DNA from 3 places in the Halalkalibacter oceani genome. Region 1 is predicted to be linked to each of the others. Evidence: riboswitches for the same ligand, from Rfam matches in the RefSeq annotation. Region 1 holds a riboswitch; each other region holds the start of a gene.
What was found. A riboswitch is a leader RNA that binds a small molecule or an ion and turns the genes downstream of it on or off. The one in region 1 is predicted to bind cobalamin.

Region 1 (9,801 bases):
ACCGTCCGGTTTTGCGCTGGACGCAAAGCAGCTGCCATTCCTTCCTGCCGGGCAAACTGCCCGAGCAGCAGCTGCCAGCCAAGCAGCAGCCTCATGATGACAGGAATGAGAAAAAGCCCAAACAGAAACGGTCCGCTTCCCGCTTGCACGAGTTCCCAGATGAAGGCAAAGCGCCAGCCGAGAAGGAAGAGGACGCCAAGCGCCCCAAACGTGCCGAGGCGGGGGTCCTTCATAATCTCCAGCTTCCGCGCCCGCTCTCTCCGCGAAAAAACGGCGTCGCAAAAATCGGCCCAGCCATCAACATGCAGGCCTCCGGAAAAAAGCAGTGAAAAGCTAAGCACATAGAGGGCAATGATCAAGGGAGACATCGGCGAATACTGCAGCAGCAAATAGCCCTGAAGCGCGAGGCAAGCACCGAGAATCAGCCCGACGAGCGGATAAGCAGCCACCGAAGCAGAAGCCCTCCGTTCATCCCATTCCACATTTTTTTTAAGCGGGAGAATTGTTAAAAACTGAATCGCCAGGACGATGCCGTCGAACAAAATGTTAATATGCCGCATCGCTTTTCCTCCATGCCTCGATTTTCTTAAGCAGCCGCCTCACATCAAGCTCTGCTTCAAGCCAATCTGCGGCCTGCTCATAGCCCTTTTGCCGCTCATTTTGCAGGCTTCGGACCGGCTGCTCCGGCAAAGAGCGGATTTTCCGCAAGCGGTTCAACCACCACGTCCGCCACTGATCATTGTAAAACAAATGATGAAAATAACTGCCGATTAACCGGCCTCCCTCGGCGAATATCCCGTCCTCGCGCTCCCCGACCGTTAAAAAGGGAAGGGCGCTTTCCGTCAGCCGCCGCGAGTGGCCGAGGTGAATTTCAAAGCCGGTTAGCGGAGCCAGCGCTGTAAATTCCGCCGCAACGAGCCGGCCGACAGACTGACTCGTCCATTTCTCCTGGGCAAAAACCGTTTCAACCGGTAAAATGCCAAGCCCTTCTATTTCCAGCCCGGCCGTTCCGGTATCGGTGCCGGCTTCGTCGATGATCGTCCGGCCGAGCATCTGGTAGCCGCCGCAAATGCCAATGACTGTTCCTCCTTGGCGGACATAAGCCTTCAGCTGCTCGCTCAGCCCGGTTGCCGTCATCGCCTCCAGATCACGAATCGTACTTTTCGTCCCCGGCAGCAGCACCGCGTCGGGAGAGCCAAGCTGATCGTGCATCCCGACGAGACGCAGTGACACATCCGGCTCATGAAGAAAAGGCTCCAGATCCGTGTCATTCGACAAATACGGCAAGTCAATCATCACAATCTCAAGCTGATCACCCTGCTTTGCCGGCTGACGATAGCGTGTTTGACGCGAGAGCGAATCCTCGGCTTCGATTCGATGATTGTCGAGATACGGTAGGACGGCAAGCACTTCGACGCCGAGGTTTTCTTCAATCCACTTTCGCCCGCTGACAAACAGATCCGGATCGCCGCGGAATTTATTGACGATCACGCCGAGGACACGGCTTCTCTCCTGCTCGCTCAGCAGCTGGAGCGTCCCGGCGATGCTGGCGAAAATGCCGCCTCTGTCAATATCGGCGACAAGGATCACCGGCACATCAGCTAGCTCTGCCACCTTCATATTAACGAGTTCACGGTCATTAAGATTCATCTCAACCGGACTGCCCGCTCCTTCAATAACGATCGCATCATACTCGGCTTCAAGCGTTGCCAGCGCCTCGCAGATCGTTTCCAAGCCAAGCTCGTAAAACTGCTGGCGGTAATCCTTGCCGGAAAGTGTCTGATGAACACGGCCGAAGCGAATGACCTCCGATGTATGATCGTTTCTCGGCTTGAGCAAAATCGGATTCATCATGACGCTCGCTTCCACTCCCGCCGCTTCGGCCTGAATGCCCTGGGCGCGGCCGATTTCAGCCCCTTCCTTCGTCACATAGGAGTTGTTTGACATGTTTTGTGATTTGAATGGAGCGACGCTCAGGCCGCGGCGGGCGAACGCCCGGCAAAGCGCCGTGCAAATAAAGCTTTTTCCGACATCAGAGGATGTGCCTTGAATCATGACACCTAGCATACCCTTCCTCCTTTCTTCCAGCACGGCAGGCCGCATTCAAGCTCAATCGCCTCATCTGCGAGAGCGACAAGCTCACAGTGAAGCTGTCCGAGTATCCGCTGATACACGAAAGTACCTTCATCAGCCACCGGGAGATCTGACGTGACTTCATTCGAGACGATCACTGCCTGATAATCAGCCGCCAGCTGGGTGAACAGCGCAGTCAGCTTGGCGACGACCTTCCGCTGATAGTCTGCGTCACGCCAGCGCTCTTCTCCCCGTTCCCAGCCGTAAAATAATTCATTGCTGACCAATGTGGTCACACAATCCAGCAGAACGACATCCTGTTTATCGATCTGGGCGAGCAGCGTATCGACATTGCGCTCTTGCTCCCATACGTGCCAATTTTGGCCGCTCGCCTGCCGCTGCTGCTGGTGGATGTTTACGCGCTGTTCCATTTCTCCGTCATAGACAGCGCTTGTCGCCAAATAGTGAAGCCGGCAGTCCTTCTTCTGTGCCAGCTCGATCGCGCGCTGTTCAGCATAACGGCTTTTTCCGCTTCTTACTCCACCTGTCATAAAACAAATCACCGCTCTCTCCACTCCTTGAGCACCGCAAGCAATCGCTCATTTGCCTCAGGCTGCTTGACGGCGAGACGGATATAACGTCCGTCCAGCCCGTTAAAATTATACGTATGGCGGGCGATGACGCCTTTTTCGGCGAGAAAAAGCAGCAGCGGCTTCATGTCCTGCTTTTTTCGTTCGGACAGTAAATAGAAATTGACGGTTGAAGGAGAAACGACGAAGGATAACCGTTCCAGCTCCGTGCTGACCCGCTCACGCTCCTCTGCGATCATCGCTACTGTTTGCTTTACGAAGCTTTGCTCCTGCAAGGCCTGCATTCCGGCAATTTGCGCAAATCCGTTGACGCTCCATGGCGGCTGACGCCTCGCGATCGCCTGCACCAGCTCCGGCTGAGCTAAAAGGTAGCCAAGCCGCAGACCGGCAATCGCATACATTTTTGTCAATGAGCGCAGCAAAATAAGCCGCGGATGATCGGCAAGCAAATGTTGCAAATGGACGTCTTCCAGACAAAAATCGTAAAACGCCTGATCAACGACGAGATAAACATCGTGATCCTCAGCGGCTTGAAGCAGTTCAACGATCGCGTGACGGCTGTAGCTGATTCCTGTCGGATTATTCGGACTGCATAAAAAGAGCAGATCGACGGCCGGCAGCAGCGGACGAATCAGCTCAAGCCGCAGCTCCCACGGCGCCGGCAACACGATCGATTCAACCTCGCACTCATATGCTTCGCACGCGTCGCGGTATTCCGAGAAAGCCGGCTCAATGATCCCGACCCGTTTGCCGCGAAAATGAGCAGCCAGCAGAAAGATCAGCTCCGCCGCCCCATTGCCAAGCAGCACATTTTCCGGCTGAAGATCATTTGCCACGGCGACAGCATGTGTTAAAGCTGTCCCGCGCGGATCGGGGTAAGCAGAAGCTGTTTCCCCGAGCCCGGAAGCGAGCAAGGAGAGAACAGATTCGGGCGGCCCATATGGATTCGTATTGACACTGAAGTCTTCGGCTTGTTCCGGCAGTTTGATGGCAAGCGCTTCAGCAAACTGCTTTGGATTTGCTCCATGATTAGGTAAGGACAATGATCACACCTCCGCATCCGAGCAGAAGCAGCGTAAACAAAGTCACGGTTCTGCTCATAATTTGCGTTGCCCCTTCAATATGGACAACACGGAGCCGCACGAGCGCGTCTCCGATTTTGGCCCGGTTTGAAACGAGCCCCTGATATGTATTTGTTCCGCCGAGCTGAATGCCGAGTAGCGCGGCGACCGCCGCCTCGCCCCAGCCGCTGTTCGGACTCGGATGCTTGCGCGCATCGCGCCGGACAACCGCCCAGCATTGCCGCGTCGAGCGCTGCAGCTGTGGCCGGTTGGCGATAATCATCACGAGCGCCGTCAGCCGGCTTGGCAGCCAATTGAGCAGATCGTCAAATTTGGCCGAAGCCCAGCCGAAATCGCGGTACCGTTCATTTTGATAGCCGACCATCGAATCACATGTGTTGACCGCGCGGTACAGCAGAGCAAGCGGCGCTCCGCCTATCCAGGCGAAAAAGAGCGGAGCGGTAATGCCATCGCTTGTATTTTCCGCTACCGTTTCGACCGTCGCCCGGGTGATCTCGGCTTCATCCAATTTATCTGTATCGCGGCCGACAATATAGGAAAGCCGGAGACGGGCTTCCTCCAAATGATGAGCCTCGAGCGGCTTCCGCACCTCATCCGCCGCCTGCTTTAGCCCCTTTTCGGCAATCGTCGTTGAAATGAGCCACGCCTCCACAAGAAGTCCGGCGACCGGATGAAGCCAATACGCGCTCCAGACGAGCAGAGCGGATACGAAAACAACAACTGACAGGACAGCGACGAGCATCAGCAAGCCTTTTTGCTTTCGCGCCTTGCCGCGGTTCAGCCGGCGCTCTCCGATTGAAATCAGCTTTCCGAAGCCGACAACCGGATGAGGCAGCTGCCGCGGGTCGCCGACGAGGCGATCAATCAGCACCGCCAGCACAAGCGCTAACAGATGGAACGTCATCGTCTGTCACCGAGGCGGCGCTTGTAGCGCTGGAGTGTCTGCCGCATCCCTTCATAAACGAGCCGGGCGAGCTCTTTTCCTAACGGGGTGATCGTGCCGGCGTACGGAAACATTTCTCCGGCCTGCGAGGAAGCAATCATTACGCTGTCGGTTGAGGTGCCAGTCGCGATCGTGCCGCTGCTCCCGTCACGGATCTCCTCATCATGCAGCGCCTTCGCTTTCGCCTCGGTTGCGGTCATCAGCGCCTGAACATAGGCGGCCTCCGGAAGTTCGCCATCGATAAATACCCATATATTGATCGTTCCGACCGTTTTTGCGTAATCAGGAAGACGATGGGCGCGTGAAGCATCGACCGCATTGGACGTGCCGGCACTGATCATCACAAGCAGCGCAGGACTTTGCTTCTCCGAGCGGAGAATCGAGGCATCCTCTAAGCGCGCCGCGGTCATCATCGCCAGTGTATCCTCGTCATCTAAGCCATGCTCCGTCAAAAATGCGCGGTACTCCTCCTCCGGATCAACAGCGTGATAATCTTTGTCAACATGGCGGTTCACAAATGTATGATGCCAGCGGAAGCCGGCGCCAAGTACAGCGGACGACAATGTTTTCCATTTCGTCACGCTCGTCATTTTGATCCACTTGTCTGTATGTTCAATCGTAAGAGCGTCAAGCGCGGAAGCTGGCGCCTGCTCCCCATTGTCGGGAATAAGCGTAATTAACGGCCGCGGGACAGAGGGATGTTCCTTGCGCATGAGCGTTGTTTGATAGACGTTCGCCAGCTGGTCTTCTTTCAACACTTTATGCGGTGAATCGAGCGCGACCATTTCCCCCTCTTCCAAAAGCAATATCCGATCGCAGTAAAGGCTGGCCATATTCAAATCATGGAGCACTGTGACGACGGTTAATTGACGTGTTTCCGTCCACTCATGCAAGGCGTCGAGCAGCTGCATTTGATGGGAAAGGTCAAGATGGTTGGTCGGCTCATCAAGCAGAAGTATATCCGGTTCCTGCGCGAGAGCCCGTGCCAACAGCACCCGCTGCCGTTCGCCGCCGCTCAACTGCTGAAGCGGCGTGTCGCGGAACCTCCACGTATCCGTTTGCTTCATTGCAGCCCTGATCACCTCTTCATCCTGCTTCGTCGTCCGTTGCAACCAGCCTTTTTGATACGGATAGCGCCCTAAAGCGACGACCTCGGAAACAGAATACGAAAAAGCGGTTTCCGCCTGCTGCGGCAAAACGGCCATCTTTTTTGCCAGTTCCTTTGAGCTGTAAGCCGCCAGTGGTTTGCCATCGATCTCAATCCGTCCGTCAGCTGCAGGCAAACCGCCATTGATCGCTTTCAGCAGGCTCGTTTTTCCACTTCCGTTCGGCCCGATAATGCCGAATACTTCACCTTTGTTCACCGTAAACGTAAGCGAGCGGACGACATCCTTCGTCCCATATTGTACAGTGAGATCCTCACAAGTAATCATCGTCGTCTTCCTTTCTATTCACGCTTGTAATCTGCGCTGTCTCAGCAAAATAGCAGCAAATACCGGGGCGCCGACAATCGCGGTAATGACACCGATCGGCAGCTCCGTTGGCGCGATAATCGTCCGCGCGACCAGATCGGTCAGCGCGAGAAAGCCAGCGCCGACAAACATTGACAGCGGCAATAAGTGGCGATGATCAGGTCCCCAAAGCAAGCGTGTCAAATGGGGGATCACTAACCCGACAAAGCCGATCGTGCCGGAAACAGCGACTGCTCCACCCGTCAGCGTCGTCGCCCCAAGGAGTATGATCACTCTTCTGACGGCAATATTCACACCGAGCTGCCGCGCCGTTTCCTCTCCGAAGGCGAGCGCATTCAATTCCTTGCGGCAGAAAAACAGCAACAAAAAGCCGGTTAGAAAAAATGGCAGCATCAGCCAAATATAGCTCCAGCCTCTCATCGCCACGCTTCCCATCAGCCAGCTGATAATATGACGCAGCTCCTCGCCGGTCAAAGCGATCATCAAGGAAATAAACGCACCTAAAAACGAACTGAAAATAATCCCGGCCAAAATAATCGTTTCCGTCGCCATCGAACGCTGAACAAGCCTCGCGAACAGCATGACGAGAAACAGCGTCGCAAAGCCGGCCAGCACGCTAACCAACGGCAACGTAAAACGGCCGATTAACGGAAGCGAAAATGAAAAAAACAGCACAGCGACCGCACCGACCGCTGATCCTGACGATACGCCGAGCGTATAAGGGTCAGCGAGCGGATTCTTCAAAAAGCCTTGAAAGGCCGAGCCGGCGAGGGCGAGACTGGCGCCAACGAGCATGGCCAGCAAAGCGCGCGGAAAACGGATTTCCATCACGATATTGATAAACATCGGATCAATTGTCTGCTCCACCTGTAGAGAAAACACTTCCTGTAAAATGATTTGCACAACAGTGAGAAAGGGAAGCCGGACGCTTCCCCAACTGATGCTGACGATAAGTGCTCCGATACAAAAGAGCACGACAGAAGCATAAGCTATAACAAGATTATTCGCCAAATACCTCTGGATAAACTGCTTTCGCAAGACCCTCGACTCCTTCTGCCAGACGCGGACCTGAACGTGTCACCTCATCTGAAACTAAATCATAGATGCGATCATTGACAACCGCAGGAACATCCTGCCAGGCCGGGCGCTCTTTAATCTGCTCGGCGGCATTGTCGACATAATAGCCGTACGTCGTGACGATGACATCAGGCTGGAAAGCGACCGCTTCTTCTTCCGTATACGGAATCCAGCCCTCTTGCTCACCGGCGGCATTGATCGCATTGACGACCGTTAACATCTCATCAAGAAAGGTTCCTTTGCCAGTCGTGTACAACTCAGGCGCGGGCGACACTTCGACCCAGACTTTGCGCCGCTCTTCTTCGGCGATTGTACTCGCTTTTTCTTCCACTTCGGCAAACTTGGCCTGCATATCAGCGATTACTGTTTCGGCTTCTTCTCCGGCGTCAACTGCCTCGCCAATCATCCGGATCGTTTCATAGACCATGTCAATCGAAGCTGCATCATAAACAACGACAACGGGAATACCCGCGTTGCGAAGCTGATTCAGTCCTTCTTCGGAGCTGTGGGCATTTGAAGCGTGGGAAAGCACAAGATCAGGCCCAAGCGCGATCACCTTTTCCACGTCAAAATTCATATCACCGACGCTCTCAACCTCCAACACTTCCTCTGGATAATTGTCCCACTCTGTTCGTCCGACGACCGTTTCCCCTTTTCCTAAGGCAAAAATCGTTTCCGTAATGCTCGGCACAAGGGAAACGATGCGCTCTGGCTGTTCTTCGAGCACCACTTCATTTTCTAACGCATCTATAATGGTTTTAGGATAGCCGGATTCGCTTTCCTGCTCCCCCTCGGCAGTCTGTTCCGTTTCTGTTTCCACCGGTTCGACCGGCTGTTCCTCGGGCTGTCCGCCACAACCCGCCAGGACAACAGTCCACAGCAGCATTACGATCGTGACAGCGATCCATTTCGTTCTGTTCACACTCTTCCACTCCTTTTTTCTCTTCCCTTATCATAGAAAAACACTCCTCTATAAAGAGGAGTGCCGGGACAGTCAATAACGCGACCAGGCTTTTCATTTGAATGATAAGCCAGATCATTATTGCTTCCCCTTTTCCTCGAAGGTTTCACACATTCGTAAAGGCAGGTCTCCTGACTTATGCATGACAATTTCTTCCCCTTCCCATCTACAGCTTCAGACAGTGGGCTTCTAAAGAAATCTAGCATTTACAGTGGCGGGACCGTGTTGGACTTTCACCAACTTCCCTATTATCATCCAGGCTGGCCTGGACGACCTTTACGATTGCTATTCAATTTCAAATAAGTAATTCCATTATACATGAAAATGGACAGGCTCGCAGTTTTTTTCGATTCTCTTTTTAAACCACAAATTAAAGATTGACAATTCGTACAGTTCTGCGGTAAAGTGAGTACCAATTTCATATGTTGGAAGCTGGTACTTTGATTTTATCGAAGTTTAAAAGGGAATCCGGTGTTGAATCCGGAGCGGTCCCGCCACTGTAATAGAGGAGTTATCGTGATCACGTCACTGGCCAACGGCCGGGAAGACCACGATGATGATGATACTAGAGCCAGGAGACCTGCCAGCTTTAACAGCACTGTTTTTACCTACGGGAGATAGGGAGGTGTTCACGATATAACGACTGAATTGTGGATATTATTACCTTTTACCTGGTAATAATATCCTTTTTTGTTTGTATGAACGATGAATGTAGGAGGTTTGATTGATGAAAACAAGTAATTTAGGATACCCGCGGATCGGAAAAAGCCGCGAATGGAAGCGTACGCTCGAAGCCTTCTGGGCGAACACAATTACAGAAAAAGAATTTCATGCGCAAATGAAATCCCGACGTCTCGAGCATTTACAGGCGCAAAGCGAGAAAGGAATTGACCTCGTGCCGACAGGCGACTTTTCTTATTATGATCACGTGCTCGATACAGCAGCGATGTTTGGCCTTGTCCCAGAAAGATTCGCCTATGACGGCGGACCCGTGCCGCTGTCGACTTACTTTGCGATGGCGAGAGGCGAAAAAGGAGCACAAGCTTGCGAAATGACGAAATGGTTTGATACGAACTACCATTACATCGTACCGGAATTGGAACAGTGCGCCCCAAAGCTCGTTGATAACAAGCCGCTGCGTGACTTTTTAGAGGCGAAGCGCGAGCTCGGCCTTCATACGAAGCCGGTCATTCTCGGCCCATTCACGTTTGTCACATTGGCTAAGGGCTATCAGCCGGAACAGTTCGCCTCTCTCCTGCAGCGCTTTATCCCTGTTTATCAGCAAATGCTGCAGGAGCTGGCCGCAGCCGGGGCGACAATCGTTCAAATCGATGAGCCGGCTCTCGTCCTCGATATTACAAAAGAAGAGATGGCGCTCTTTACTGCGACCTATAAAGAAATCGCGCAACATGTGCCTGAGCTTGCTCTCATTTTGCAATCGTATTTTGAAGCTGTCACTCATTATCAAGAGCTGATTGCGTTGCCGGTCGCCGGATTCGGCCTTGATTTCGTCGACGGCCGCGAAGCCAATTTGGCCGCGATTCAGGCGTACGGCTTTCCGGCGGACAAAATTCTTGCCGCCGGTGTAATTGACGGCCGCAAC
Region 2 (9,801 bases), on a different contig from region 1:
TCCAACTTCCAGCTGCATGAGAATGCTCTTGTTCTGCAGGGATTGGGCGAGCAGCTTGGTGTAGAGATGGGGGATATGAGTGTGTAAAGTTGGCTATAAGCATTCATATTTTTAGTCTTTAGCTTTTCCCGACAGACGACTCCCTATGCAATCGCTTCAAAAGAATCTTAAAAATGAAGCGATAAGACTTCTAGGGGATAGCCTAATCCATAACTATCGGTTGCGCTAGTGTTCTTTGGAATCTCCATCTTCAAATTTCGCAAGAAAGTAAGGTGGAATAGTTCAAATATCAGGAAAAGTTTCTATCCATTGTTGCTGGCTCTTTTTAACTTAACTCTGCAAATAAATTTCCGTTGTACTCTCTTGCATATGACCGATCGCTTTCATGATATCTCTCGTTGGTACTCATTGCTGACCAATGTACTTACTGGATTGACTCTAGTGGGGTAGCCCGCCGGTTAAAGGTCACTCCACCAACCATAAGTCTATACAACATAAGAAGGGAAACTGGCTGTTGAACATTACAGATGAAAAGATCGGTATTTTATTCCGAACAAAGCAATTGTGAATTGGGAATCCAGTACTATCAAAAATAGATCAACAAGGCTTTCACAGGGTCTTGTTTTGTAAGTGTCTTATTTCAGTCTTTCCTAGAAGTTAGTTAGTAAAAATTCTATATTACGGATAACCAAACATTTACGTGATTTCATTGGTCGTCTTGCTGCTGATTCTCATCAGAGAAAGGCGCATCGAAAAAAAGGAGGAAATCGATTAGGATGATAGTGACTACTGAGCAGGTGGCCGGCTATGAAATAACAGAGGTAAAGGGCTATGTCAAAGGAAGCACGATCCAGACGAAGCATATTGGACGGGATATTACAGCGGCTTTAAAAGGAATTGTCGGCGGAGAAATAAAGGGATATTCTGACATGATGGCGGAAGCGAGAAAGCTGGCGATCCATCGGATGGTCGAAGAGGCTGAAGCGAAAGGAGCCAATGCGGTTGTCGGCATGAGACTGCAGTCGGCTACATTGATGAGTGCAGCTGCAGAAATTATCGCCTACGGGACAGCGGTTGTGATTGAAGCTGAGGGATGAGGAAGAGAGGGCGGGCAAAGGGAGCCCTAATCGTGTGCAAATAATCAGCCTTAAGACGGATAGGATTTGCAACCTCGGAGCGTTTTTCCATCTTCAAATTTATAGGATGATCTATAAAGAAAGATGCTGCTTTAGCTGCGTCAGAAGATGGAGGCGAGAGGATGGATGTTTATATTATACTTACCGATACCGGAACGGTTTTTACAAGGATGATCAGGTTGTTTACAAAAAAGCGCTTGAACCATGCGTCCCTGTCTTTTGACAAAGAACTGGAGATGACCTGCAGCTTTGGACGGAAACGAATGAATAATCCTTTCATCGGTGGATTTGTAAAGGAGAATATGAGAGACCGTTTTTTCGGAGAAGCGTATTGCGCGATTTATCGCTGCTCTGTAACGGAGGAAAGCTATCAAAAAATGCTGTCCTACGTCCGGGAAATCGAGACGCAGCAGACAAGCTATACGTATAACTTCCTCGGACTTTTTGGCGTTTTGTTTGCGAAGGAAATCAAGCGGCCGTATGCTTTTTTCTGCTCGGAATTTGTTGCGACGGTATTGCAGAGAGGCGGAATTTCTGTCGGTGGGAAGCTTCCCTGCTTTGTAAAACCTGATGACTTAGCAGCTTGCAAGCAGGCTGTTTTCCTTTATGAAGGCCGGGTTGAGGGATATTTTTCACAGCATTTGTCCTCGGTGGGATCAGGCAGTCTGAAAGATGTTCTGGAGCAAGTTGGCTGACCCTGCCCTCATCCTTTCCTATCATTCTTCAAAAACAAATCTTGCAACTCAGACAGAAATCCATTACTATATACAATATATCGTGATTGGTCGCGAGGATGACAACTATATATTGATGTGGATAAATGGCGCCATATACGGCTTAATAGGGAATCTGGTGAAAATCCAGAACTGTCCCCGCAACTGTAAGTGTGACGAAATGAGAAAACCACTGTGCAAGCAGGTAGATCGCTCTTGTATGGGAAGGCTCATTGTAGGACGAAGCACGAGTCAGGAGACCTGCCACTTTTTCCAAAGTCAGCTATCTTCGGGGACTGAGAAGTGAGACGGCACAGCTTTTAAAGCGGTGGAATGTTCAAGGATATTCCATGCCTAAAGCTGAACATTACACTCTCAATCTGCCGTTTTACGCCCTTTCTCAGCCCGAGAAAGGGCGTTTTTTGATGGAATTCGATGGCCTCGAAATTTTTGAAGGAGTGATGGAAGATGAGCAAAGCAGGAACAGTGGAACGATATGGGATAGACGAGCTAATCAGTCGATTTAGCGATTTACCGATCGCCGAGTGGCTGGAGAAAATGGATAAAGACATTTCCTGGGAAAAGCGGGCGCTTGAAGCGTTGAATCATCTCGATGTTGATGAGCCGGATTGGACATATGTCGCGGCGCAATGCTATCTGTACTCGATTTATGAGCAAGTCACAGGCTTGCGTGGCACAGCAGTGGAGCAATGGGCTTCGACATTCCCGGCCCAGGTCGGTCGATTAATCGCGGACGGCCTGTACGATGAGCGGCTGGCGAGCTATTCGTCACAGGAACTCGCTGAGCTGGCCGGCGTGCTGGACCTTTCTCAGGATCAGCGCTTTACATACATTGGAATTAAGACATTGGCTGACCGTTATTTGACGAGAAGCTATGATGGAACGCTTCAGGAGCTGCCGCAGGAGCGCTTCATGGTGATCGCAATGCTGCTGATGGTCAAGGAACCGCGCGAACGTCGCCTTGAGCTGGTGAAGGAAAGCTATTGGGCGCTCTCTCATTTATATATGACGACGGCAACGCCGACATTGGCGAACGCCGGAAAGAAGGGAGGGCAATTATCAAGCTGCTTTATTGATACGGTCGAGGATGATCTTCGAGCGATTTTCGACAGCTGCACCGATGCGGCGACCGTCAGCAAAAATGGCGGTGGACTTGGAATCTACCTTGGCAAAATCCGGGCAAAAGGGTCTTCGATCCGCGGCTTTAAAGGAGTCTCCTCCGGTGTGCTGCCATGGATGAAGCAATTGAACAACGTCGCGGTCAGCGTTGACCAGCTTGGCCAGCGCCAGGGGGCGATTGCCGTTTATTTGGATGTGTGGCACCGCGATATTTTTTCCTTTCTTGATGCGAAGCTGAACAACGGTGATGAACGACAGCGGACGCATGACTTGTTCACCGCTGTTTCCGTTCCTGATTTATTTATGGAGGCGGTAGAAAAGCGTGAGAATTGGGCGTTGTTTGACCCGCATGAAGTACGGCAGGTGATGGGCTTTTCGCTGGAGGACAGCTATGACGAGAAAAAGGGTGAGGGAAGCTTCCGCGACCGTTACCGCCGCTGTCTGGAGGAAGAGGCGCTTTCGCGCGTGGAAGTGCCGGCGATTGAGATCATGAAGCGGATCATGCTCTCGCAGCTTGAGACGGGCAGTCCGTTTATGTTTTACCGCGATACGGTGAACCGGATGAATCCGAACCGGCACCGTGGCATGATCTACGGCTCGAATCTTTGTACGGAAATTATGCAAAATATGAGCCCGACGATCATTGAAGAAGAGCATACGGAGGACGGGAAAATCATTACGACGAAAACGCCGGGTGATTTTGTCGTCTGCAATCTGTCCTCGATTTCGCTCGCCAATGCCGTGGAAGATGATGTGCTCGAACGGTTAATTACGATTCAGGTGCGGATGCTCGATAATGTGATTGACCTCAATCAGATTGAGGTGAAACAGGCGCAGTTGACGAATGAAAAATACCGCGCGGTCGGACTGGGGACGTTCGGCTGGCATCATTTGCTGGCGAAGAAAGGAATTCGCTGGGAAAGCGAGGAAGCCGTCGCCTATGCGGATGAGATTTATGAGCAAATTCATTATTACACCGTGAAAGCCTCATTGCTGTTGGCAAAGGAAAAGGGCGCCTATCCGGCGTTTTCCGGCTCCGACTGGCATACGGGGGACTATTTTGCGAAGAGGGACTACACGTCGGGAAAATGGAATGAGCTGCGGCAGGATGTGGCAGAGTACGGCGTGCGTAACGGCTATATGATGGCGGTCGCGCCAAATGCGACGACCTCGCTCATTGCCGGCTCGACTGCTTCGATTGATCCGATTTTTGCGAAGTTTTATGTTGAAGAAAAGAAAAATTACCGAATCCCTGTCGTGGCACCGGATTTGACGGCGGAAACGACCTGGCTCTATAAGCAGGCTCACCTGATCGACCAAAAATGGAGCATCCGCCAGAACGGACGGCGTCAGCGTCATGTCGATCAAGGGATTTCCTTTAATCTGTATGTGCCGAATACGGTGAAAGCAAAAGAGCTGCTTGAGCTTCACCTGCTCGCCTGGCAGGAAGGGTTGAAGACGACCTATTATGTCCGTTCGACCTCGGTGACGGTCGAGGATTGTGAGAGCTGCTCCAGCTAAATTGGAACAAAGGGGAGAATCGATGATGATGGAAAAAAGAAAGCTATACGATGTCGAGGCACCGAATGCCTCGACCGCGCTGATCAACGGCAAAAGCTCGAACGTGCTGAACTGGGATGATGTCCGTTACTCATGGGCTTATCCACTGTACAAAAATATGCTCGCCAATTTCTGGACGCCGTTCGAGATCAATATGACCCATGATGCCAAGCAGTTCACCTCGCTGACGGAGCACGAGCAGGAGGCGTTCAAAAAAATTATCGGCTTGCTCGCTTTTCTTGACAGCATCCAAACCGATTACACGCTGCGGGTGGCCGACTATTTAACCGATTCAAGCATGGCGGCGCTGATGAGCGTTCTGTCCTTCCAGGAAGTCGTTCATAACCAAAGCTATTCCTATGTGCTGTCAAGCCTCGTGCCGAAGGCGGTTCAGGATGAAATCTATGAATATTGGAAGCATGATACCGTGCTGCGGGAACGAAATGAATTTATCGTCGATGGCTATGAGGATTTTACTGAGCGTCCAAGCGCCGAAACGCTGGCGAAATCGATTGTCTATGATGTAATTCTCGAAGGGCTGAATTTCTATTCAGGGTTTGCCTTCTTTTATAACCTCGCCCGCCATCAAAAGATGGTCTCGACATCGACGATGATTAATTATATTAACCGGGATGAGCAGCTCCATGTCTACTTTTTTACGAATCTCTATAAAGAGCTGCTTCGTGAAAATCCAGAGCTTGATTCAGCGGAGATGAAGCAGTTTGTCGAGCGTGCTTTTCACAGAGCGACCGAGCTGGAGATGAACTGGTTCCGCTATATTATCGGCGACCGGATCGACGGCATCGATCCCGGGGAAATGGAAGCCTATTTAAAGTTTATGGCAAATAAACGGATCAAACAGCTCGGCTATGAAGCGATTTACCCGGAATACCGGACGAATACGATGAGATGGATTAAAGCCTATGAAGACGTCAATGCCGCCAAAAGCGACTTCTTTGAGCAAAAATCACGGCAATATGCCAAAGTATCAAGCGATAACGGCTTTGATGAATTGTAGGAAAATAAGTCTGGCAAACAGGTTGAAAAACCATGTCGCCAGACTTATTTTATTGTTGGCAATATGAAACAATACGAGATGGAACAAGAAAGGGAAAAGGAGCCGGGGCGAAAATGCTGACGATAAAAGAGGGTGACTATCTTAAGTACATTGGCAACCCTAACGTGAAATTGAAGCTGCAAATGAAAATGACGTTGATCATCGGGCTGCTGATTATTAGCATGTTTGCGATTATGGGGCTGTTTCTCCATGCCTTTTTCTCGGATACTCTTAAACATGAAGTAGGCGAAAGGGCGCTTGCCGTAGCCGAAAGCGTCGCGCGGATCCCTGAATTGCGGCAAGCGTACGAGCTGGACGATCCTGCTGCGGTCATTCATCCGCTTGTGGAACCGATTCGGGCGGCGACGGGGGCGCAATTTATTGTAGTCGGCAATAGGGAGGAGATTCGTTATGCTCATCCGCAGCCTGAGCGGCTTGGAGAGCAAATGGTCGGAGGAGACAATGAGAGGGCGCTGCTGTTAGGTGAATCCTATGTTTCGGAGGCTATCGGATCGCTCGGGCGTTCGATTCGCGGTAAGGTGCCGGTGCGCGATACCGATGGTGGGGTGATTGGGGTAGTCAGTGTCGGATTTCTAACGCAGGATGTCCAGACGATTGTCATGAATTATCATCGCAAGCTCTGGTATGTCTTAGTTGCCCTTGTGAGCGTCGGTATCGTCGGGGCTGTTCTCATCGCCCGTTATATTAAGAGGCTGCTCTTTGGGTTGGAGCCGGAGGAAATTTCGCATCTTTTCTTACAAAAGGAGACGATTTTACAGTCGACTCATGAAGCAATTATTGCCGTTAATCGCTATGGGTTGATTACTTTAATGAATACAGCGGCTCAGCGTCTTCTCGGGGCAAAGGCCCAGGAGCCGAATCCGTTTATCGGAAAACCGATTTTGGACGTCCTGCCGAACTCGCGTCTGCATGAAGTGCTGCAGACGGGAGAAAGCCAGTATGATAAGGAGATGCTTGTCGGCAAACATATCGTGTTAGTCAATCGGCTGCCGATTTATTACCAGCAGAATTTGATCGGTGCCGTGTCGACTTTTCGGAATAAAACTGAGTTGGAGCAGCTTTCACAGGAGCTGACAAGAGTGAAGCAATATGCGGAGGCGCTGCGTGCCCAGACACATGAATTTTCCAATAAGATGTTTACGATTCTCGGTTTAATTCAGCTCGATAAGCAGCAGGAGGCGGTTGATTTTATTAGGCGTGAGAGCACACTTCAGCAGAACTGGATTCATTTTTTGATGAAAAAGGTGCCCGATCCGATGATAAGCGGGATTTTACTCGGAAAGCTGAATCAGGCTTTGGAGCAACGTGTGACGTTAACGATTGACCCAGACAGTCAACTGCAGCATCCATTTTCTGACCGGCAGCGCGATGCATTGGTAACCGTGCTGGGCAATTTGATCGGCAATGCGATTGAAGCGGTCAAGGACAAAACAGCACAGCGCGAGGTCGCCCTGTCTTTCACAGATATTGGTGATGTGGTCGTGTTTGAAGTTGACGATGCGGGTCCGGGCATTGCGGAAGAGGAGATCGAAAAGGTTTTTCAGCAGGGCTATACGACGAAGGCCGGTGCTGATCGAGGGATCGGTCTTGCGTTGACGAGGCGGCTGTTGGAGGATATAGATGGTGAACTGACGCTTGAGGAAAGCGAGCTTGGTGGAGCCTGCTTTGTCGTGACACTAGCGAAAGAAAGGGACGGAGGGAAGATGGATGACTGAACGGTTTCACGTGTTAATTGTTGAAGATGATTTTCGGGTGGCGGAGATTACAAGGCAATTCGTCGAAAAAGTGCCAGAGTTTGAGGTGGTGGCGACTTTGCAGACCGGAGAGGAGACAAAAGCCTATTTGGCAAGCGGGAAGGCAAAGCCGGATTTGATCTTGCTTGATGTCTTTATTCCGGATGTTGAAGGACTCGAGTTGTTCTGGGAAATCCGTCGTCTAAGACAATGCGATGTCATTATGATGACGGCTGCCAAAGAAGTGAAAACAATCGAGGAGACCTTGCGCGGCGGGGTGTTTGATTATATTATCAAGCCGGTGGAATTTGCCCGGCTGGAGAAAACATTGGAGCGTTACCGACACCAGCGGCGAACCTTTATGACGAACGAGGAGCTGGAGCAGGAGGAGATCGACGGCTTATTTGCAGGACGTCAGAAAAGGCTGGAACAGGAAGCGGACTACAGTGAGCTGCCGAAAGGAATTGACCGTCTGACCTTGGAAAAAGTCCGACGGGTAATGAAAGACGATAAAGAAGAAGGCTTAACCGCAGCCGCTGTCGGCAAAACGATCGGCGCAAGCCGCTCCACGGCGAGACGGTATTTAGAATATTTGGTGACGACTAACGAGATTGCCGCGGAACAAAAGTATGGAGAGGTCGGCCGGCCGGAGCGCCGCTATTTTCGCTTGCAGGATAAGGATGGGTGAATGAAAGAAAAAGACGTCTGTGGCGTGGCGTTTTTCTTCTGTGAGCATAATGAACAAAAAGCAAATAATGCGCAATATACGCTTTTTCTCCAAAAGCTTCATCCTCTTTATCAATTATGCTACCGTTGGAATAGCATTTTGATAGAGGGGTTTTTGTTGGTGCTTGTAAGCGCTTTATGGTTTTCGGAGAGCTTGAATCCCTCTGTCTTGTTTGGAAAAAAGGGGGAAGTATGATGTTAAGTTTGATCGGTTTTGCGACGATATTTATTATTGTATTTTTATTGCTGCGGGGGCGGGTTTCGCCGATTATCGGCCTTGTGCTTGTGCCAATCGCCGGCGCGCTGTTAGCGGGCTTCGGTCTTGCTGAAATCGGCGGTTTATTTAATGAAGGAATTGACCGGGTCATTCAGGTCGCGATTATGTTCATCTTTGCGATTTTGTTTTTTGGCGTGATGCAGGATGCCGGTCTGTTTGACCCGATTATTAATAAAATGATTGCGATTTCACGCGGGAATGTGATAGCGGTTACAGTCGGGACGGTGCTGATCGGGGCGATTGCCCATCTCGATGGCTCAGGGGCGTCAACGTTTTTAATTACGATTCCGGCTTTGCTTCCGCTTTATCAGAAGCTACGGATGAATCCATATCTTTTGCTGCTGCTTGTCGGACTTAGTGCCAGTATCATGAATATGGTGCCGTGGGCCGGGCCGATTGGCCGGACGGCGGCGGTTATTGGCGGCGATCCTTCCGATTTATGGCGGCCGCTTATTCCGTTGCAGCTCATTGCTCTCGTGCTGCTTGTCGGGCTGGCGGTCATTCTCGGCATCCGCGAGAAACGGCGGATTGCCAAGCTGGAGGCGCAAGGCGGAGCGGCTGATGAAGTTGCAGTAACCGTGGAAACGGCAACGATCAAAGAAAAAGACGAAAGCCTCCTTCGTCCGCGCTTGCTGTGGCTGAATCTCCTTTTAACGTTAGGGGTTATTACGCTGCTCGTTTGGGGCATCATTCCGGCTGGATTTATCTTTATGATCGGTCTCAGTGTGGCTCTGCTTGTTAACTATCCAAAGGTCAATGATCAAATGGAACGGATCAAAGCGCATGCGCCAAATGCGCTGCTGATGGCGGCGATCATTCTTGCTGCCGGATCGTTCCTCGGAATTCTTGATGGCACGGGAATGCTCGATTCACTGGCAACGGATATCGTTCTTTATCTTCCGGCGTTCGTCATCCCGTATCTTCATGTCATCATCGGTTTTCTTGGAGTGCCTTTTGAACTGATTTTAAGTACGGATGCCTATTATTTCGCCTTATTACCTTTAATCGATCAAATTGTCAGTGCTCATGGCGTCGATTCGGCATCGATCGCCTATGCGATGATTATCGGTAATATTATCGGTACTTTCGTCAGTCCGTTTTCACCAGCATTATGGCTCGCGCTCGGGCTGGCAGGTCTTGAGATGGGAAGGCATATCCGTTATTCCTTCTTCTGGGTGTGGGGATTCAGTATTGTGTTAATTGTCATTGCGATGCTGATTGGCATTGTTACGCTGTAAGCAGTATGATGTTTCAGCTCTTGTTCATGAGGAGGAGGGTTTCTTTCAGCTACTCGCTTCCTCAGGGACTATTTAATAGGAAACGATAGCGCTCCAGTTTCAAGCTGGGGCGTTTTTGCATTTCTTCAGAACCGAGGGTAACGGCTCGATCTTCTATCGCAGGCAAGAGGAAATTTTCCATCGTAATGATCTCTTCTCCT
Region 3 (9,801 bases), on a different contig from region 1:
GCGCTGACCGGCGTCACAGCCTGCTCATCCTCAATCGTCCAGCCGAATTCCCGCCCGAAAATGTCGACCGGAATTGTTTTTTGGACATCGGAAGCCGTCGTAATAACCGGGATCGCGCCAAGCAGTCCGGCAATCTCCTTCGTCAGCTCATTCGCTCCGCCGACATGGCCGGATAGCGCGCTGATCACAAATTGACCACGATCATCGACGACGACGACAGCCGGATCGACTTTCTTTCCTTTCAAAATCGGAGCGATCATCCGGATGACGGCACCGAGCGAGATCACGATCACGAGTCCGTCATATTCGGCAAACAGCCGCGGCAGCTGAAGCTTGACCGAGCCTTCAAACAGCTGAAAGCCCTTTTCTTCCTCATCCCCGTAAGCATGCTTCGTCATATAGTACAGGTCGGCATCCGGACGCTTTTGCCAAAGCTGGCGAATCAGTTCGGTGCCATGCTTCGTGATGGCGACAAAAGCGATCTTATCCATTGGCTGGCTCCCCTTTCCGAAAGCCGTGCGTAAATGTTTTGTCATAGAGCTTTGATTCGTATTTGCCACGCTGTTCGAGCAATGCTTGATCCGCGGCCTTGCTGATGATCACCATTGCCTGCTTGCGGATGCCGGCTTTGCGCATCTCCTCATCCACCGTGCCGAGCGTCGCCCGGACAATTTTCTGATCAGGCCATGTCGCCTTGTAGACAACGACGACGGCGTCGGATTCCTTCCAGCCGGCAGCCAAGCATTCGCGCACGACTTTTTTCATCAACGTCGCGCTTAAAAACAGGGCGAGCGAGCATTGATGCTTGGCGAGGTCGATCAGCTGCTCTCCTTCCGGCATCGGTGTCCGTCCTTCCGCCCGCGTCAATATGACGGATTGCGTCAGCTCCGGTATAGTCAGCTCAATACCGGCCGCGGCAGCCGAGGCGAAGACCGAGCTGACACCGGGAATGATCTCATAGCCGATGCCGCGCTCCTTCAAGTAGGTCATCTGCTCAAAAATCGCACCGTAGACGGCCGGATCGCCGGTATGGACGCGCGCGACACTGTGCCCCTTTTCCACTTCCGCGACGATGATTTCGATGATTTCCTCCAAATGCATCCCGGCCGTCTTGATTACAGCTGCTTCCGGCTTTGCCTGCTCCATCAGCGCCGGGTTGACGAGCGAGTCGGTGTACAGCAGGACATCAGCCTCCTGCAAAATCTTCTGACCCTTCACGGTAATTAAGTCGGGATCACCGGGCCCGGCGCCGACGATATACACTTTCGCTTCAAGCATGAACGCCACATCCTTTGCGCACGAGCATCAGCGTTAAATATTCCAGCTCTGCGGTTTTTAATTCCGTCACATCACGCCAAATGTATTCCTCGGACGAAGTGACCTTCGTTGCGACCGCCGCATCCTGTACGAGGTCAAGCTCCTCGAGCAGCTCGATCATCATCGGCAGCACCTTGGCGACCTTGATAAAGACAAGCCCGTCATGGTCCAGCAGCGCCTTTTTCATCTGCTGGCGATCTTCGGTTGCCGGAATAACCGCCATCCAGTCATCGCCGTCCGCCAGTGGAATGCCAAGCTGTGACGCCACGCCATTGACCGAGGAAATGCCGGGAATCGACTTGATCGGCACCTCAGGATAGGTCGCCTTCATCGTCCGCTGCAAATGAATAAATGTACTGTAAAGCATCGGATCGCCCTCTGTCACGAAAGCGACGGTTTTACCGACGGACACATGGGCATAAATCTCAGCGGTAATTTGCTGCCATTGCTCCGTCAGCACAGCCTGATCCTTCGTCATCGGAAAGACGAGGCCGAGCATCTCTTTTTTGTTCATGTCGACAAACGCTTCAATAATTTGATGGGCGTAGCTTTTACTGCCCTTTCTTTTCTTCGGATAAGCGACAACATCAGCCTCCTGCAGCATCCGATACGCTTTTAACGTAATTAGCTCCGGATCGCCAGGGCCGACACCGACACCGTACACTTCACCTGTTGCCATCTGTCTCCTCCTTCGTTGCTGTCAGAATATAAATCGGATTTAACGCATCAAATCTTGTCATATGTAAAATCGGCTTGCTCCGGGACAGCTGGGCAAGTGTCATCTCAAGCGCAAGTCCTGCCTCCTTGAAAGCGGTCTGTGCTGTCGCCAGCGTTTCGACCGTCACGGCGTTCAGCACAATCCGGCCTCCCGCTTTTAACCGTTCCGCACAGGTTCTAATAATTTCCGGCAGCTCTCCTCCCGTCCCGCCGATAAAGACGGCATCCGGATCGGGCCAGCTGTCAAGCTGCGCCGGCGCTTTGCCATGAACAACGGTAAAATCGGTGCGAAATGTTTTCATATTTTCATAGCAATTGGCCAGATCGGTCTCGTTTTTCTCAATCGCAAACACTTGCCCTTCTGTCGCAATCCGCGCCGCTTCGATCGCGACCGAGCCTGTACATGCGCCGATATCCCAGACAGTGCTCGTTTTCGTCAGCTTCAGCGCGGCGATGCTGAGCGTGCGCACTTCTTTTTTTGTAATCAAGCCTTTATCCGGCTTGCGCTGGCTGAAAAGATGATCATCGATCCCGAGCGGGAACGAAGGCGCCTTTCCGGTCTGCTTCAGGATCACAAGATTGAGCGGATGCGCTTCGTAGCGCGTAAGCTCGTCCAGCTCAAACCAGCCTGTTTTCTCATTAGCGCCACCGAGCGCCTCCGCTACGAACGCTTTGTATTCGCTCATGCCATAGTCGAGCAAATAGGCGGCGATTGCTGCCGGGCTGTTCGTTTCATCCGTCAGCAGACAAACCTTCTTCTGCCCGTCGATTTTTTGCGCCAGTCCTTTCATCGCCCGTCCGTGTACGCTAAGAAACGTCGCATCATGCCAACTTTCCTGCATTTTTGCAAAACCGGCCTGAATCGAGCTAAGCGCCGGATAAAGTTCAATCTTCGGTACTTTCTTCGCCAAATAGCCGCCAATCCCGTAAAAAAGCGGATCACCTGAAGCGAGAATGACCGTTTTTTTGTCGGTTTCGAGCAGGCGTTCAACCGTCGCCTTCAAACCGCCTTTCAGTCCAATTTTCTCCCCCTGATAACCGGGAAAGAACGCCAGCTGGCGCTCGCCGCCGACGAGCCGCTCGCTTTCGTCTACCCATTGCTGATAGAGCGCCGGCCAGGCAGCCGGGCCCTGCTCACTCATGCCAATGACCTTCATTGTCGCGGCCATCTCACCGCCTCCCTTCCTAATAGCTCATTTTTCATCGTCAACAAAATCGTTTCAATCGTCAGCCCGCCGTTCACTTCCTGCAACCCGGCCTCTGATGCATAGCGGCACAAGCGCTGAAAGAAGTCAGCATAGCCTGCCTCATCGAGCATCGTCCCGACCTGAGAGGCGGTATTCGCCTGCAAAATCTCCTGCTGAAGCTCCGGCGGGACTCCACTTTCCACGGCGACCTTGGCGAGAAATTCAAAGCTGACCGGAGCGCTTTTCGAATGGACCATCATCACGCCCTGGGCTACTTTTGAAAATTTCCCCATCATCCCGACGAGGGTCACCTGCTTCATCCGTTTCGCCTTGCACTGCTTTAACGTAAAGCCGACAAAATCACCCATTTCGATAAACGCTTCTTCCGGGGCATCCGGGAAAAGCTCCATCGCATATTTTTCACTCCGTCCGCCCGTCGAGCAGATGACATGCTCGCAGCCGCTTTCTTTGGCGACCTGCAGCGCCTGGGCGATGCTTGCGCGAAACGCCGAAGTCGAAAACGGCACGACCGTTCCCCTCGTACCGAGAATCGAAATGCCGCCGATAATGCCGAGCCGGCTGTTTAACGTTTTCTTGGCGATTTCCTCTCCATCCGGCACGGAAATGATGATCGAAATGCCCCGCTCGACGCCGGTCTCCTCCAGCACGTCCTCTGCAACCTCAAACAGCATCCGGCGCGGCACAGGGTTAATCGCCGCTTCCCCGACCGCCACCGGTAGCCCCGGCTTCGTTACCCGGCCGACGCCGACGCCGCCATCAAGCTTAATGCCAGGCGCGCTCTCCCAGGCGACACGCGACACGATTCGCGCACCGTGTGTCGCATCGGGATCGTCGCCGCCATCTTTAATGATCGCCGCCTCGGCATACTGCTCGGTAAATTGAACAGACTCCATTTGAAAGGTGACAATTTCTTTGTTCGGCAGCTTGATCGTCGCTTCGTTAACCGCTTTTTGCGTAATCAAACTAAGAAGCGCCGCCTTCGTCGCCGCCGTTGCGTTGGAGCCTGTCGTATAGCCATGCCGCAGCTGCTTTGTTTCCTTTTGCCCGCTTGCCATCTTTTCAGCCTTGCTGCTCCGCCATTAAGGAAATCGCGTTGATCGCGGCCACGGTTACCGGACTGCCGCCTTTTCTGCCAACGTTCGTAATAAACGGCAGATCAAGCTTCGCCAGCTCCTCCTTCGATTCGGCCGCCGAGACAAAGCCGACCGGCATTCCGACGATCAGCGCCGGCTTTGCTTCCCCGTTTTTCACAAGGCGAATCAATTCAAGCAGCGCGGTCGGCGCGTTTCCAATTGCGAAAATGCCGCCCTCCGCCAGCTTGACCGCCTTGCGCGTCGCCACGATTGCTCTCGTCGTGTTGAGCCGCTTCGCTTCCTCGATCACATCGGGATCGGAAATATGAACGTGAACGCTTCCGCCAAACTTTTCGATCCGCGGCTTGCTGATGCCGCTTTGAATCATTTGCACATCGGCGATTACCTTGCAGCCAGAACGGATCGCCGCCACGCCGGCGCGTACTGCGTCAGGATGAAAGAGCACGCTTCGCCCAAGCTCGAAATCGGCCGAGGCGTGGATCACCCGCTGGACGACGGGGTATTGCTCGTCGGTAAAGGAATGCTCGCCAAGCTCCTCGGTAATCATCTGAAAGCTCTTTCCTTCAATCTCCTGCGGTTGTACGGTCAACGGTTTAAATTCTGTTTTGAAATCCATTTATTTTCCCTCCATCAGCTTAGTGACTGTTGCTACAACATCTTCCTTCGTATGAACGAGATCGTGGACATCCTGCTTCGGTCGCTCGATAACGATCACCTCCAAGCCAAGCTCCCTGGCGGCTTCCAGCTTCTCATCGACCGAGCCGACCTTGCCGCTTTCCTTCGTGATGACGAGGGTGACGCCGAACTGGCGATAAAGCGCCTTGTTAAGCTCCTTTGAAAAAGGACCCTGCATCGCGACGATGTTTTTTTGCTCAATGCCCAGTTGTTCACAGCGCTCCATATTGTCCTTGCGCGGCAGCATCCGCGCGATCATCCGCAGGTCAGGCAGCCCGAGCAGCTTGTCCGCAAAGACAGCGAGCGTCTTGCTGCCGGTCGTCAGCATAACGACCCCTTTATGCTGACTCGCAAGCTCAGCTGCCTCGGCGTAGTCCGCAACGAAGCTGATCCGCTCATCCTCGGCAATCTTGCTCGCCTGCCGCTCAAACCGGACATAAGGAATGCCTGCCTGTTCCGCGGCCGCGTGCGCATTTTTTGAAGCCTCCTCGGCAAAAGGATGGGTCGCATCGACAAGGAGAGAAATGTGCTTTTCCTGCAAAAGCGCCGTCATTTCCGCGATCGTCAGGCGGCCGACGCGCACCGGAATTCCGGCCTCGCTGATGCTTGCCGCCCCGCTCTCCGTCACGACGCTCGCCAATAACGGATAGCCCGCATCCTTTAAGGCGATGGCCACTTCGCGCGCATCACTCGTTCCGGCCATAATAAAGATCATCCGCTTTCACCTCTCTTTTGCAGATTTGTTTTGCAAGACCCGCATCCACCTATGAAAGCAAATACGTTTTAATGATGATGGTGGTGATGATGATCGTGGTTGTGGTCAAGCTCAAGATGCTCCTTCGCGAATAAACGGTACTGACAGTTATCGCAGTTTAACGCGGCCAATCCTTGTAATGCTTCCTCGGCTCTTTCCTTGAAAATCGTCGCCAGCAGCGGATGGAAGCCAAAAAACTTCGTCATCAGAAACGATGCGTCCGGATAGCTTCGCTTGAAGCCGTCAAGCTTCTCCTCCATCCGGTCCATCAGCACGCCGCTGAAAAAGAAGTAAGGAAGCAGGCAAACCGAGCTTGCGCCGAGCTTTAAAGAGCGTTCGACAGCTTGTTCCACCGTCGGTGAAGTGACGCCGATAAACGACAGCTGGACATCGGTCATATTCAGCCGTTCACTAAGCAGGCGCGAAATTTTGTACAGCTCACTGTTCGCATCACCGTCACTGCTTCCGCGTCCGACGATTACGAGGCTGCTCCCTTCCTTCGCCTGCCAGCCGGCTTCTTTCAACCTGTCGGCTAAAATATCAATCACGCCCGGATGCGACCCGATCGGCCGGCCATATGTAAAAGAGACGAGCGGAAACTTCTGCCGCGCCTTGTCCATGTCCGCCGGAATGTGGATTTTCGCATGCCCGGCCGAGAAGAACATCATCGGCACGAGCGCGACCTTCGTCGCCCCCTGCTTCACGCACGCTTCAATTCCAGCGGCAATCGACGGCTCGGCAAATTCCAGAAAACAGGTTTCGACAATATCAGCCTTGACCTGGTGCTTCATCCCATTGACGAACTCCAGCAGCTGCTCGTTTCCCTCCGGCTTTCGGCTCCCATGGCCGATAAATAATACAGCTTCCATCTTTTCTCCTCCTTTTGTTAATCGCCGCACACATTGTCAACGGCGATCGGCTCCGGCACGTCACGGTACTGATAACCGGCAACGACCTGGACCCGTTTAAAAAACTTGTGAAACCGTTCATTCGGCATGCCGCGCTGCTGGAAATCGCGGACAACCTTGACGACTGTTGCGACGAGCTGCTCCTTGCTCATTCCTTCGGCGACGAGCTGGCCGACATGGGCGTTTCTCCCTGTCGTTTTCGCCCCTAAAAACAAATCAAATGCTTTTTTGCGGTAGATGATGCCGATATCGTTCGTCGGCGCGCCGTAGCACGCCATTCCGCAGCCGTTGAAGCCGATCGTCAGCCGCTTCGGCACGGGCTCGCCGCCAATTGAGCGAAAGATCTCATCAAGCTGCGGCAATGATTCGCCCTTGTCACCGTCACAAAAGTCACACGCCTTGATCGTGACAACATCGCCGACTGGATGCAGCAGCAGCCCCTCCCGCTCAAGCTCGGCCGTCACCTGTGCCGCGTCCCCCGTTTTCATCGTCACCTTCATTTGATGATCGGGCGTATATTCAATCTCGCCTTTATCGCCAACTACCTCGCCAATCAGCTGCATTTGCGCCGCACTGAATTTTTTGTTGGCAAGACCTGGCGAGAGCGCAAATTCAAACACCGTCTCCTGCCTGAACAGACTTTCCGGCGCCGGCTCAACGTCGCCTTTCCCGCTGCTTTCCTCGCCGTGCAGGAGCGAAAGCGCTTCTTCTGCCAGCTCGCGCAGCGATCCCCGCGCCGGTTCGGGTCCTGCTTCCTCGGCAAGCTCTTGAAGCGAAGATGAAGCCGGTTCAACTTCCTCTTCACCTTGATGAAGCGCCCACGGCTCGTGCTCCGGCTTTAAGCGCTGATGCGGCCGCAGAGCCTGCTTCGCTTCTCCAAGCGTATATTTTTTCTGATAGCCGCGCGGCGTGATCATCTTGCCGTCGTACATAAACGTCGATCCATTGCCGATGATGACCGTCGTCAGCATCCCGATCTCATGCTCAAGCATCTCGCCGAGCGTTGTCATCACGATATGCTGACGCTCGCGATAGGCGCTTTTGACAAGTCCAACAGGCGTCTCGGCAGAACGGTATTGCAGCAAAATCCGCTGCGCCTCTTCAATCTGTCTCGTCCGCCGCCCGCTTTTCGGATTGTAGAGCGCAATCACAAAATCAGCCTTGCCGGCGGCGTCAAGTCTGGCTTTAATCAGCTCCCATGGCGTCAGATGGTCACTGAGGCTGATCGTGCAGGCATCATGCATGATCGGCGCGCCGAGCAGCGAGGCGCAGGAGTTAATCGCCGAAATCCCGGGAATAATTTCAACCTCGACCCCATCCTGCTCCGTCCAGCCTTTTTCAATTAACACCTCATAGACGAGACCGGCCATGCCGTAGACGCCGGCATCCCCGCTTGAAATAACCGCAACCGTCTTTCCCTCTTCCGCCTGACGCACGGCTTCCTGTGCCCGGCTCACTTCCTCCGTCATTCCGGTCCGGATAATCGCTTGATCCGTCAGCAACGGTTTAACCAAATCCACGTACGTGTTGTAGCCGATAATTGAATCACTTTCAGCGATCGCTTCCCTCGCCCGGCCTGTCATATGCTGCTCGTGGCCCGGCCCGAAGCCGATCAATAAAAGCTTTCCTTTCGCTCCCATCGGATGTCCTCCTTTTTGACCTTCGGGGAAAGCGGGGCAATAAAAAAAGCCTCCACCCGCAAAAGGGTTAGAGGCTAGTCCTTTTTTATCATCATCTGAAAAGGAATCCAGCAGAGACAGCACTGTCGTCTCCTGCTCTAACACCTCCCCATCTCCCGTAGGTCAATCAGTGTCGTTGGAAAAGGCAGGTCTCCTGGCTCAAGGTCTTACGCTGCTGCTCCTTCCCGTCCGATGGACAGTGGCTCGTGCATACAGCACTCCTTTTACAGTGGCGGGACCGCGTCGGCTTTTCACCGAACTTCCCTTTTAGAAAGTCAACGATGACTTTCACCTTTTCCCAAACATATGCAATTTCATGTTTCTTTTACAGTACGTAACAATCTGATAGAAGTCAACTATTTTTTCCTGCATTCCTTGTTTCACAGCTTACGAGAGATTCACTGTGATAAACCGGATAATCGGCGATTTCAACTAGTGGAGAAGGACATTTTCTCATTGACAACACAGCTTTTAAAAAGATAATGAGAGTAGGATTCTTTTTCCAATTCCAAAAATACTAGAAGCCATTCCTCATAAAGGAGTCATAGAGATGAACAGGAAAAAAACAATCATAATTTCAGCAATTGTTGCTCTACTCGCAGCGACGGTTTACGTGGTCGCCGATGCGACAGTCGTTAAAACGGCTCCGCTACAATTCGGCATGATGGAAACATTTGAGAATTACGAAGAACGACTGGAAGGCAGCGATTTAGCGGTCGTCGCCGTCCTGAATGGTGAGCCGGAAAACGTCGTTTACTATGAAGATGGATTACCTACCCCCAGCAGCCACCATTTGAGCGATATTTTCATACAAAAAGTGATCAAGGGTGACGAAAGTTTGGAAGGTTCTACGATCACGATACGTGAACCATATTATATTGTCGATAACGGATGGGCGCCAGGCGTTACTGAAATCTATTACGGCGACTATACCGGCATGAAAAAGGGCGCTGAGTATTTGCTGTTCCTCGGATGGACGGAAAGCTGGGGGCAATACGGTATCGCCTCCGCCCACGAGGGGAAATTTGATTTAAGCCAACACGATGAAGAAGAAAAGCGGGCGGTTGAACAAAATCCTGATTTGCAAGAACTGAGAAGCGACATTTTAGCCAATGTGGAGCTTGAGCTTGACTGATCGGGTGGTGAGGACGGTGTAACTGCTAGACTAGATTTGACAGTTTCTGCTTGATCATGAACCCAATCCGTTAAGCTATTCTTCGTACAATCAAGATGGTTTGGGGGCTAAAGAGAAAGTGAGAAACCATGATCAAATGAAGCTGCTGAAAAAGGACGATTTTCACTTTTTCAGCAGCTTTTTCGTAATGAGCGGAGCCATTACGAAAAAGGGTGCTGAATATTTGCTGTTTCTCGGATGGACGGAAAGCTGGGGGACAATAAGGAATCGCCTCTTCCATCGTTCTGAGGTTGTTCAGTTAAATGGAGAAAGCC

Region 2: another riboswitch for cobalamin. It lies ahead of ABMB67_RS21210 (ribonucleoside-diphosphate reductase subunit alpha); the one in region 1 lies ahead of ABMB67_RS02945 (ABC transporter substrate-binding protein).
Region 3: another riboswitch for cobalamin. It lies ahead of cobJ (precorrin-3B C(17)-methyltransferase); the one in region 1 lies ahead of ABMB67_RS02945 (ABC transporter substrate-binding protein).

What each region holds. Positions count from the first base shown of each region.
Region 1 is NZ_JBEPKD010000001.1:582,494-592,294, forward strand. Features, by position in the region: gene cobS (adenosylcobinamide-GDP ribazoletransferase) at 1-560, opposite strand, end outside; gene ABMB67_RS02915 (cobyric acid synthase) at 547-2,067, opposite strand; gene ABMB67_RS02920 (bifunctional adenosylcobinamide kinase/adenosylcobinamide-phosphate guanylyltransferase) at 2,061-2,636, opposite strand; gene cobD (threonine-phosphate decarboxylase CobD) at 2,633-3,706, opposite strand; gene cbiB (adenosylcobinamide-phosphate synthase CbiB) at 3,693-4,649, opposite strand; gene ABMB67_RS02935 (heme ABC transporter ATP-binding protein) at 4,646-6,121, opposite strand; gene ABMB67_RS02940 (FecCD family ABC transporter permease) at 6,140-7,198, opposite strand; gene ABMB67_RS02945 (ABC transporter substrate-binding protein) at 7,161-8,123, opposite strand; cobalamin riboswitch at 8,303-8,491, opposite strand; cobalamin riboswitch at 8,615-8,800, shown strand; gene metE (5-methyltetrahydropteroyltriglutamate--homocysteine S-methyltransferase) at 8,926-9,801, shown strand, end outside.
Region 2 is NZ_JBEPKD010000032.1:12,467-22,267, forward strand. Features, by position in the region: gene ABMB67_RS21195 (hypothetical protein) at 1-87, shown strand, start outside; gene ABMB67_RS21200 (YbjQ family protein) at 777-1,097, shown strand; gene ABMB67_RS21205 (hypothetical protein) at 1,259-1,831, shown strand; cobalamin riboswitch at 1,942-2,132, shown strand; gene ABMB67_RS21210 (ribonucleoside-diphosphate reductase subunit alpha) at 2,318-4,510, shown strand; gene ABMB67_RS21215 (ribonucleotide-diphosphate reductase subunit beta) at 4,533-5,567, shown strand; gene ABMB67_RS21220 (ATP-binding protein) at 5,681-7,342, shown strand; gene ABMB67_RS21225 (response regulator) at 7,335-8,048, shown strand; gene ABMB67_RS21230 (hypothetical protein) at 8,049-8,282, shown strand; gene ABMB67_RS21235 (CitMHS family transporter) at 8,282-9,601, shown strand.
Region 3 is NZ_JBEPKD010000017.1:56,377-66,177, reverse strand. Features, by position in the region: gene ABMB67_RS16560 (cobalt-precorrin 5A hydrolase) at 1-491, opposite strand, end outside; gene cobM (precorrin-4 C(11)-methyltransferase) at 484-1,278, opposite strand; gene cobI (precorrin-2 C(20)-methyltransferase) at 1,271-1,996, opposite strand; gene cbiE (precorrin-6y C5,15-methyltransferase (decarboxylating) subunit CbiE) at 1,983-3,203, opposite strand; gene ABMB67_RS16540 (cobalt-precorrin-5B (C(1))-methyltransferase) at 3,188-4,297, opposite strand; gene ABMB67_RS16535 (precorrin-8X methylmutase) at 4,302-4,952, opposite strand; gene cobK (precorrin-6A reductase) at 4,953-5,726, opposite strand; gene ABMB67_RS16525 (sirohydrochlorin chelatase) at 5,795-6,634, opposite strand; gene cobJ (precorrin-3B C(17)-methyltransferase) at 6,652-8,313, opposite strand; cobalamin riboswitch at 8,480-8,663, opposite strand; gene ABMB67_RS16515 (hypothetical protein) at 8,903-9,487, shown strand; gene ABMB67_RS16510 (hypothetical protein) at 9,606-9,801, shown strand, end outside.